3 regions of the Salmonella bongori NCTC 12419 genome follow, and region 2 is predicted to be linked to each of the others. Evidence: predicted binding sites of a transcription regulator. Region 2 holds the regulator's gene; each other region holds the start of a gene.

Region 1 (3,285 bases), 400 kb from region 2:
AAGGCAACGTCATTCCGTTGCAAAAAGGTGGTCATCCGGTCAATGCCGTGCTGAACGTCACGCAGGCGGAGCAGACATTTACCTTCGATAATGTCTACTTCCAGCCTGTTCCGGCCTTGCTGTGCGAGTTTTCAGCGCCGGTGAAACTGGAATATAAATGGAGCGATCAGCAGTTGACGTTCCTGATGCGCCATGCGCGCAATGATTTCTCCCGTTGGGATGCGGCGCAAAGTCTGCTGGCCACATACATTAAACTGAATGTGGCGCGTCATCAGCAGGGGCAGCCGCTATCGCTTCCGGTGCATGTTGCTGACGCATTTCGCGCGGTGCTGTTAGATGAGAAGATCGATCCGGCGCTGGCCGCAGAAATTTTAACGTTGCCTTCGGCCAGTGAAATAGCAGAGTTGTTCGAGGTTATCGACCCGATCGCCATTATGCAAGTCCGTGAAGCGTTGACACGTACGCTGGCGACAGAACTGGCGGATGAGTTCCTTGCTATTTATAACGCCAACGCGTTGAATGCGTACCGTATTGATCATGGCGACATCGGCAAGCGCGCACTGCGTAACGCCTGCCTGCGCTTCCTGGCGTTCGGCGAGACGGAACTGGCTAATAGATTGGTCAGCAAACAGTATCGCGACGCCAATAACATGACCGATGCGCTGGCAGCGCTGTCTGCTGCGGTGGCGGCCCAGTTGCCGTGTCGCGATACATTGATGCAGGAATATGACGATAAGTGGCATCAGGATGGTCTGGTGATGGATAAATGGTTTATCCTGCAATCCACCAGCCCCGCGGAGAATGTCCTGGAAACGGTACGTGGCCTGCTCCGACACCGTTCTTTCAGTATGAGTAACCCAAACCGCATTCGTTCATTAATTGGTGCCTTTGCCGGCAGCAACCCGGCGGCGTTCCATGCGGAAGACGGCAGTGGATATCAGTTCCTGGTCGAGATGCTGACCGATCTGAATAGCCGCAACCCACAGGTAGCGTCACGCCTCATTGAACCGCTGATCCGCCTGAAGCGCTATGATGAGAAACGGCAGGAGAAAATGCGAGCGGCGCTGGAGCAGTTAAAAGGACTGGAGAATCTTTCCGGTGATTTGTATGAGAAGATCACGAAAGCGTTGGCCTGATAGCGCGCCGGAAGGAATTTATCCGGTATAAAAATGTGATGTAAGCCCGGTATGCGTTCGTGCAACCGGGCGTTTTTTTAGCCGGAGGAGGATTTGTTGCGCTTTATCCATCCAGTAAAGGAAGACGGTCATGTCGCACAGAACGGCATCTGGCGGAGCGTGTGGGAGAAGAGAGAGGGAAAACGATTGCTATTTATTGCGGCAGGTCAATTCCCTTTTTCAACGATATCGCCCATAATACGCCCCCGGTTTGCATACCGGGAATCCAGGAGAGTTCATGTACTATCCCTTCGTTCGTAAAGCCCTTTTCCAGCTCGATCCAGAGCGCGCTCATGAATTTACATTTCAACAATTACGCCGCATTACCGGTACGCCGCTGGAAGCGCTGGTGCGCCAGAAGGTGCCGACAAAACCGGTTACCTGCATGGGGCTTACTTTTAAAAACCCGCTGGGGCTGGCTGCAGGTCTGGATAAAGACGGGGAGTGCATTGATGCGTTAGGCGCGATGGGGTTTGGTTCCCTTGAAATCGGCACTGTGACGCCGCGTCCGCAGCCGGGTAACGATAAGCCGCGTCTTTTCCGTCTGGTGGAGGCTGAAGGCCTGATCAATCGGATGGGGTTTAATAATCTGGGCGTTGATAACCTGGTTGAGAATGTTAAAAAGGCCCATTTTGATGGTATTCTGGGCATCAATATTGGCAAAAATAAAGATACGCCAGTTGAAAATGGCAAAGATGACTACCTGATTTGTATGGAAAAAGTCTATGCGTATGCAGGTTATATCGCCATTAATATTTCTTCACCGAATACACCAGGGTTACGTTCACTCCAGTATGGCGATGCGCTGGATGATCTCTTAAGCGCTATTAAAAATAAGCAAAACGATCTTCAGGCGATCCACCATAAATATGTACCGGTGGCCGTAAAGATCGCGCCGGATCTTTGTGAAGAGGAATTGATCCAGGTTGCCGATAGCCTGCTTCGACACAATATTGATGGCGTAATTGCAACAAATACGACCCTTGATCGTTCGTTGGTACAGGGAATGAAAAATTACCAGCAAACGGGAGGATTAAGTGGTCGGCCATTGCAATTAAAAAGCACAGAAACTATTCGTCGTTTGTCCCAGGAGTTAAAAGGACAATTACCGATTATCGGCGTCGGCGGCATCGACTCAGTTATCGCCGCACGAGAAAAGATAGCCGCAGGCGCAACACTGGTACAAATTTATTCCGGCTTTATTTTTAAAGGTCCGCCATTGATTAAAGAGATCGTAACGCATATCTAAACTTTACCCTTTATCAGACAACCAGGGCTTTATTTCCGGCTCTGGTTGTTTTATATTTCTCCACTGTTGCTTATTTAGACATTTTAGGCTTTTATTATTGGGGTAATAAACGAAGCGGCAAAAGGACAATGCTGTTACGAGTTGCTTACAGGCGGGAGAGAGGCTAATGCGAATTAAACCTGACGATAACTGGCGCTGGTATTATGATGACGAGCACGATCGTATGATGCTCGATCTTGCCAATGGTATGCTTTTTCGTTCGCGTTTCCCTCGTAAGATGCTCACACCAGACGCCTTTTGCCCGACCGGTTTTTGCGTGGATGATGCCGCGCTCTATTTTTCCTTCGAAGAAAAGTGTCGGGACTTCGAATTAAGCAAAGAGCAACGGGCGGAGCTGGTGTTAAATGCGCTGGTGGCGATTCGTTACCTTAAACCGCAAATGCCAAAAAGTTGGCATTTTGTGGCCCATGGCGAAGCGTGGACGCCTGGAACAGGTGATGCCGCAAGCGTCTGGTTAAGCGATACGGCAGAACAGGTTAATTTACTGGTGGTCGAACCAGGAGAAAATGCCGCACTTTGCCTGCTGGCCCAGCCCGGCGTAGTAATCGCAGGCCGAACCATGCAGCTTGGCGATGCAATTAAAATTATGAACGACAGGCTGAAACCGCAGGTTCACTGTCACCGTTTCAGCCTTGAACAGGCGGTTTAATTTTCCAGTCGTAATGCGGACTTAGGCACGCAGCTACAACTCAGAATTGTACCATCTTCGCCCATGGCCGACGTTTTCAGCGGGCTAACTTCGCCTTCCAGCAAACGTATCCGGCAGCATCCACAGATACCCGCCCGGCAAGAATATGGAAT
Region 2 (3,285 bases):
GCCGAGACGCTGGAATATCACTATGGTAAACATCATCAAACTTACGTGACCAATCTCAATAATTTGATCAAAGGCACGGCGTTTGAAGACAAATCGCTGGAAGAGATCGTTCGTACCTCTGAAGGCGGCATCTTTAATAACGCAGCCCAGGTCTGGAACCACACGTTCTACTGGAACTGCCTGGCGCCAAACGCTGGCGGCGAGCCAGCCGGAAAACTGGCTGATGCTATCGCGGATTCCTTTGGCAGCTTCGCGGAATTTAAAGCGCAGTTCACGGATGCCGCTATCAAAAACTTTGGTTCCGGATGGACATGGCTGGTAAAAGGCGCTGATGGCAAACTGGCTATCGTCTCAACCTCTAATGCCGGTACGCCGCTGACCACGGATGCGACTCCGCTGCTAACGGTTGATGTGTGGGAACACGCGTATTACATTGACTACCGCAACGCCCGTCCAAACTATCTGGAACATTTCTGGGCACTGGTTAATTGGGCGTTTGTCGCGAAAAACCTCGCCGCATAAGTCTGAGAATACGCAGAAGGTTCGCCTTCTGCGTATGAGCACCATTTGCAGGAGGCGTCAGATCAGAACATTTCCTGGCTGAGGTACAAACGCCAGCCGCCATCACGCCGATATTTCTCTCCTGCGCTCACTCAACGTCCGTTCACATGTTCTACAGATAACAAACGCACCGACGTTGCCCCCCTCCCTCCGGGATAGCCCGCTACATAATAACAAAACATTTTTGCCATATAGATAACATTGAGGCAGTGCGAGGGAGGCGAGGCGCTCCCTCAAAAGAGAAGGAAAATCAGTGCAGAGCGGCGGTTAATCCACCAGCGACAATCAAGCCCAATGCAATAATCGTCGTGATCAATGAAAATTTCAGGTCGGTACTCATCAAGTTTTCTCCTTTTTATTCCCACACAAAAAGTGATATAGCGCATTTTTGCACATTCACGCACAAAAATCTCTCACGTTTTATACTGATAACTGTTTTTAACGCTTCCCCTTTTCCTCAAGATCAGACAAAATTCCAGGCTTACTGAATTAGCGTAACGGCCATTGACCCCTTCCTGACGTTCCGTGTCGTTTTCCGGCGTGCCGCAACCCTGACGTTGCGATTAGGGTGTGTGTAGGCAAACGTTTACCTGGCGTTTCTCAGGAGCTTAGCAAGGGTCTGGAGTGAAATGTAATGGCAACAATTAAAGATGTAGCGAAACGAGCAAACGTTTCCACTACAACTGTATCACACGTAATCAACAAAACACGCTTTGTTGCTGAAGAGACGCGTAACGCGGTCTGGGCGGCGATTAAAGAGCTGCACTACTCTCCCAGCGCTGTCGCACGTAGCCTGAAGGTTAACCACACTAAATCGATAGGTTTACTGGCGACCAGCAGCGAAGCGGCCTATTTCGCAGAAATTATCGAGGCGGTTGAAAAGAACTGCTTCCAGAAAGGCTATACGCTGATTCTGGGTAATGCCTGGAATAATCTGGAAAAACAGCGCGCCTATCTGTCCATGATGGCGCAAAAGCGCGTGGATGGTCTACTGGTAATGTGTTCTGAGTATCCGGAGCCTTTACTCTCCATGCTGGAAGAGTATCGCCACATTCCGATGGTCGTGATGGACTGGGGTGAAGCGAAGGCGGATTTTACCGACACGGTTATTGATAACGCCTTTGAGGGCGGTTATATGGCGGGTCGTTATCTGGTTGAACGCGGCCACCGTGATATCGGCGTTATTCCCGGCCCGCTGGAGCGCAACACGGGCGCCGGGCGGCTGGCTGGCTTCATGAAGGCGATGGAAGAAGCGTTGATCAAAGTGCCGGATAACTGGATCGTCCAGGGCGACTTCGAGCCGGAGTCCGGTTACCATGCGATGCAGCAGATCTTATCGCAGTCGCATCGCCCTACCGCTGTTTTCTGTGGCGGCGATATTATGGCGATGGGCGCTCTGTGCGCCGCGGATGAAATGGGCCTTCGCGTACCACAGGACGTTTCGGTGATTGGTTATGACAATGTGCGTAACGCGCGATTCTTTACGCCGGCGTTGACAACAATTCACCAGCCCAAAGACTCTTTAGGCGAAACTGCTTTCAATATGCTGCTGGATCGCATCGTCAATAAACGCGAAGAGTCGCAGTCTATTGAAGTTCATCCGCGTCTGGTTGAGCGTCGCTCAGTCGCCGACGGTCCGTTCCGCGACTATCGGCGTTAATCCCCACCGTCGGGAGCCTCCTCTGGCTCCCGTAGCCACTCCCGATTCAACGTTTCGCTATCGCCTAAATAGTCCAGTAGCCAGGACAGCGCGGGCGATGCCTCATTTTGTTGCCACGTCACACAACAAGCTGCATCGGGAAACGGATTCTCTAATGTCAGTGCTACCCATTTGCCACTGTCTATCCACTGACGGGCAAAATGCGTTGGCACCATTCCTACGCATAAACCAGCCGACAGACAAGTGGCTGATGACTCCCAGTCCGGTACAACAACCCTTTTTTGGTTATCAAGCAGCCAGGTAATTCGTTTCGGTAAGGTTCGCGAAGTATCTTCCCTGACCAGCGACGGCCAGTTGCGTAACGTATCATCGCTTAATGGCCCCTGCATCGACGCCAGCGGGTGATCGTGTGCCACTACACAGCTCCAGCTCAGGGTTCCCATATCCCGAAAAGCGTAACGTCCCCCGACCGGAATTGCCTGCGTCGCCCCAATGGCCAGTTCCACCCGTCCGTCGGAGAGCGCATCCCAGACGCCGTTAAATACCTCCTGAAAGACCAGTAGTTCCACATCGTCAAAATGGCGATAGAAATCGACGATCATTTGGCGGGTTCGTTCCGGCCTGACAATATTATCCACCGCAATCGCCAACTGCCCGCGCCAACCAGTAGCAATTTGCTGACACTGCTGGCGTGTGATCTGCATTTTTTTGATAACAGAACGCCCTTCTTTTAAAAACCAGGCGCCGGCAGGGGTCAATTCGACGTCACGATGACGTCGTACAAAAAGCGGTACAGCCAGCCACTCCTCTAACTGACGAACCGTATAACTGACTGCTGAGGGTACACGGTGCAACTCTTGCGCCGCCGCACTAAAACTTCCATTACGCGCCACGGCGTCAACCACTTCAAGCGAATATTCGGACCACATTATATGCCTGCAAAAATTTTGAACCCAATGGACAAATATTAACGTTTCACAACGTTAATTTCACTCCCTACACTCTGCGGCAGTGTCTGTTTGATAATAAAGAGAAACAAATATGCAACCTGGAAAAGGTTTTTT
Region 3 (3,285 bases), 1.9 Mb from region 2:
CACCAGACCCAGCTTCATCATCAGGTCTACATAGTACTGCGCCAGCATACGAATTTGCTTCATAGAGGATTCCTTCACCACAACTTCGCACATAATACCCAATTATGAGAATCGCGTTGAATATTGTGCGAAATATGCGTAGTTCCCCTCATCACGCTACGCTATGGGTGGTGTCCAGGGACGGGCCAGCGCAGAGCCCTGTACGCCATGCTCATTCAGGTATTTGTCCAACTCAACCATCCCCGTCCAGCGATTCTCGCACCACAGTGGAGCGAGTAGCGTCGGACGGCGTGCGCTGGCGGAAATACGGTGATAAATCACCTCCGGCGGCGTATGACGGATCATCTCGCCTGCCGTTAGCGTGTAATCGTCCAGCGCGATGCCGTTCAGCCGCCCCGCCTCCCAGGCTTTCGCCATAATACTGCCTTTGACGATATGCAGCGGGTGCAGTTTTATGCCGTCCACACCCGTCTCCACGACGCGAGTTAGCGTTTGCAAGCATTCGCTTTGCCCCTCACCCGGCAGCCCCACAATCAGATGCGCGCATACTTTCAGCCCATGTTCACGGGCAAGCCGGGCAGTACGCTGATAACAGGCGAAGTCATGACCGCGATTAATACGGCGCAACGTTTTATCGTGTGCGGTTTGCAGTCCCAGCTCCAGCCACACCTCGTAGCCTTGATCTTTATATTCACACAGTAAATCTACTACCGCCTGCGGAACGCAATCGGGCCGCGTACCGACACATAATCCTACGATACTGGCCTGGCTAACGGCCTGCTGATACATGGAACGAAGTACCTGCACTTCCGCAAAGGTACTGGTATAAGCCTGGAAATAGGCCAGATAGCGTTTCGCGCGGTTCACCAGATGCGCCTGATGCGCGAGTTGTTCGGCAATCGAGCGATGCTGCTGCGCCTCATCGGCAAAAGAGGCGACATTACAGAAAGTGCAGCCGCCGCGGCCGATAGTGCCATCGCGATTAGGGCAGCTAAAACCGCCATGAAGCGTCAGCTTATGAACCTTTTGCCCATATCGATGTAAAAGATCCCCGCCAAACATATTGACTAATTTCTGTAACTGCATAATCTGATAGACCGCCTCTTAAAAAGAGGCCAAAGCCTGCCATTTTTAGCCTCCGTTGGCGATGACCTGGATCAATCGCCCGGGATGGCTTTATTTATTGCATAAACAAGCACAATAACCGCTATTTCATTCATTTAAACGGTAATATTTTTTCTGATATTCCTGTTTTTTTCGTCGTCTTAAACTCCGCGGATAAAACAGTAGCATCAAATACCGCTTATGCGTAAATCCAGCATAAAATGCTAAGATTTTTATAAAAGTAAGGTCAGATAAGGCCTGACAAGTGATGCTTATAGTGAAGCAGATCACCGCCCTTCCGCCACGTCCCTTTGGTCATCTTTTCTAGAAAAATCCTTAATTTCAATCATTTAAAAAAGTTATCTGTGCTATAGCACATTTTTGCACAAATAAGTTTGCCATTTGACCTGGGTGTGGATTCCCGATAAGTTGGGGATCCGCTGGAAGCTTTCTGGATGAGTCGTCTGCTCATCATATTTATGCAGTAATTGAGATTCCCTCTTAACCGTATTTACCAATGCGAAAAGGACAAAAGAGGGCGAATGCGAGGTAAGCGTATGATGCGCCAGCCCCGTCGCCATGCTCTTGCTGTGCCTGCGCGTTATCGATCGGTTGGGAGAGCGTCCCGTAGAGCCTGGGGAGGTTCACTGATATGTTGTACGATAAATCCCTTGAGAAGGATAACTGTGGTTTCGGCCTGATCGCCCACATAGAAGGCGAACCTAGCCACAAGGTAGTGCGTACCGCCATACACGCGCTGGCCCGGATGCAACACCGTGGCGCGATCCTTGCCGACGGTAAAACCGGCGACGGTTGCGGCTTGTTATTACAAAAACCTGACCGTTTCTTTCGCATCGTTGCCGAAGAGCGCGGCTGGCGCTTAGCTAAAAACTACGCCGTCGGGATGATTTTTTTGAATAAAGATCCTGAACTGGCTGCCGCCGCACGTCGCATTGTTGAAGAAGAGTTACAACAGGAAACGCTGTCAATTGTGGGCTGGCGCGACGTGCCGACCAATGAAGGCGTGCTCGGTGACATTGCCCTCTCCTCCCTGCCGCGTATTGAGCAAATTTTTGTCAACGCTCCGGCGGGCTGGCGGCCGCGCGATATGGAACGCCGGCTTTTCATCGCTCGTCGCCGCATTGAAAAACGCCTGCAGGAAGATAAAGACTTCTACGTGTGTAGCCTGTCAAACCTGGTTAACATCTATAAAGGCCTGTGTATGCCGGCGGATCTGCCCCGCTTCTACCTGGACCTTGCAGATCTACGTCTGGAATCCGCCATTTGCTTGTTCCACCAGCGTTTCTCAACTAATACCGTGCCACGCTGGCCGCTGGCGCAACCGTTTCGCTATCTGGCGCATAATGGCGAAATCAATACCATCACCGGCAATCGCCAGTGGGCGCGTGCCCGTACCTATAAATTCCAGACGCCGTTAATCCCGGACCTACAGTCCGCCGCGCCGTTTGTTAACGAAACCGGATCGGACTCCAGCTCGCTGGACAACATGCTGGAACTGCTGCTGGCAGGCGGGATGGACATCATCCGCGCCATGCGTCTGCTGGTGCCGCCCGCCTGGCAGAACAACCCGGATATGGACCCGGATTTGCGCGCTTTCTTCGACTTTAACTCCATGCATATGGAGCCGTGGGACGGCCCGGCGGGCATCGTCATGTCCGACGGGCGCTTCGCCGCCTGCAATCTCGACCGTAACGGCCTGCGCCCGGCACGCTATGTCATTACCAAAGACAAGCTGATCACCTGCGCCTCTGAAGTCGGCATCTGGGATTATCAGCCGGATGAAGTAGTGGAAAAAGGCCGTGTCGGGCCCGGCGAGCTGATGGTCATTGATACCCGCAGCGGGCGTATCCTGCACTCAGCGGAAACCGATGACGATCTGAAAAGCCGTCATCCCTATAAAGCGTGGATGGAAAAGAACGTCCGCCGTCTGGTGCCATTTGAAGATCTGCCTGATGAAGACGTGGGCAGCCGCGAGCTGGACGACGATCTGCTGGCCAGCTATCAGAAACAGTTTAACTACAGCGCCGAAGAGCTGGACTCAATTATCCGTGTACTGGGCGAAAACGGCCAGGAAGCGGTCGGTTCGATGGGAGACGATACCCCGTTTGCCGTACTTTCCAGCCAGCCGCGTATTATTTATGACTATTTCCGCCAGCAGTT

Evidence for each region. Region 2 encodes PurR, which represses purine synthesis genes. Its sites were predicted from a motif close to CANGCAAACGTTTGCNTG; they were not measured.
Region 1: a site for PurR is predicted at 1,312-1,329, ahead of pyrD (quinone-dependent dihydroorotate dehydrogenase). Genes of this name have one in related genera too.
Region 3: a site for PurR is predicted at 1,489-1,506, ahead of gltB (glutamate synthase large subunit). Genes of this name have one in related genera too.

What each region holds. Positions count from the first base shown of each region.
Region 1 is NC_015761.1:977,250-980,534, forward strand. Features, by position in the region: gene pepN (aminopeptidase N) at 1-1,136, shown strand, start outside; gene pyrD (quinone-dependent dihydroorotate dehydrogenase) at 1,414-2,424, shown strand; gene zapC (cell division protein ZapC) at 2,591-3,133, shown strand; gene SBG_RS04500 (YcbX family protein) at 3,130-3,285, opposite strand, start outside.
Region 2 is NC_015761.1:1,374,690-1,377,974, reverse strand. Features, by position in the region: gene sodB (superoxide dismutase [Fe]) at 1-522, shown strand, start outside; gene cydH (cytochrome bd-I oxidase subunit CydH) at 812-901, opposite strand; gene purR (HTH-type transcriptional repressor PurR) at 1,196-2,221, shown strand; gene punR (DNA-binding transcriptional activator PunR) at 2,218-3,150, opposite strand; gene punC (purine nucleoside transporter PunC) at 3,263-3,285, shown strand, end outside.
Region 3 is NC_015761.1:3,234,074-3,237,358, forward strand. Features, by position in the region: gene arcB (aerobic respiration two-component sensor histidine kinase ArcB) at 1-63, opposite strand, end outside; gene SBG_RS15325 (TIGR01212 family radical SAM protein) at 157-1,086, opposite strand; gene gltB (glutamate synthase large subunit) at 1,757-3,285, shown strand, end outside.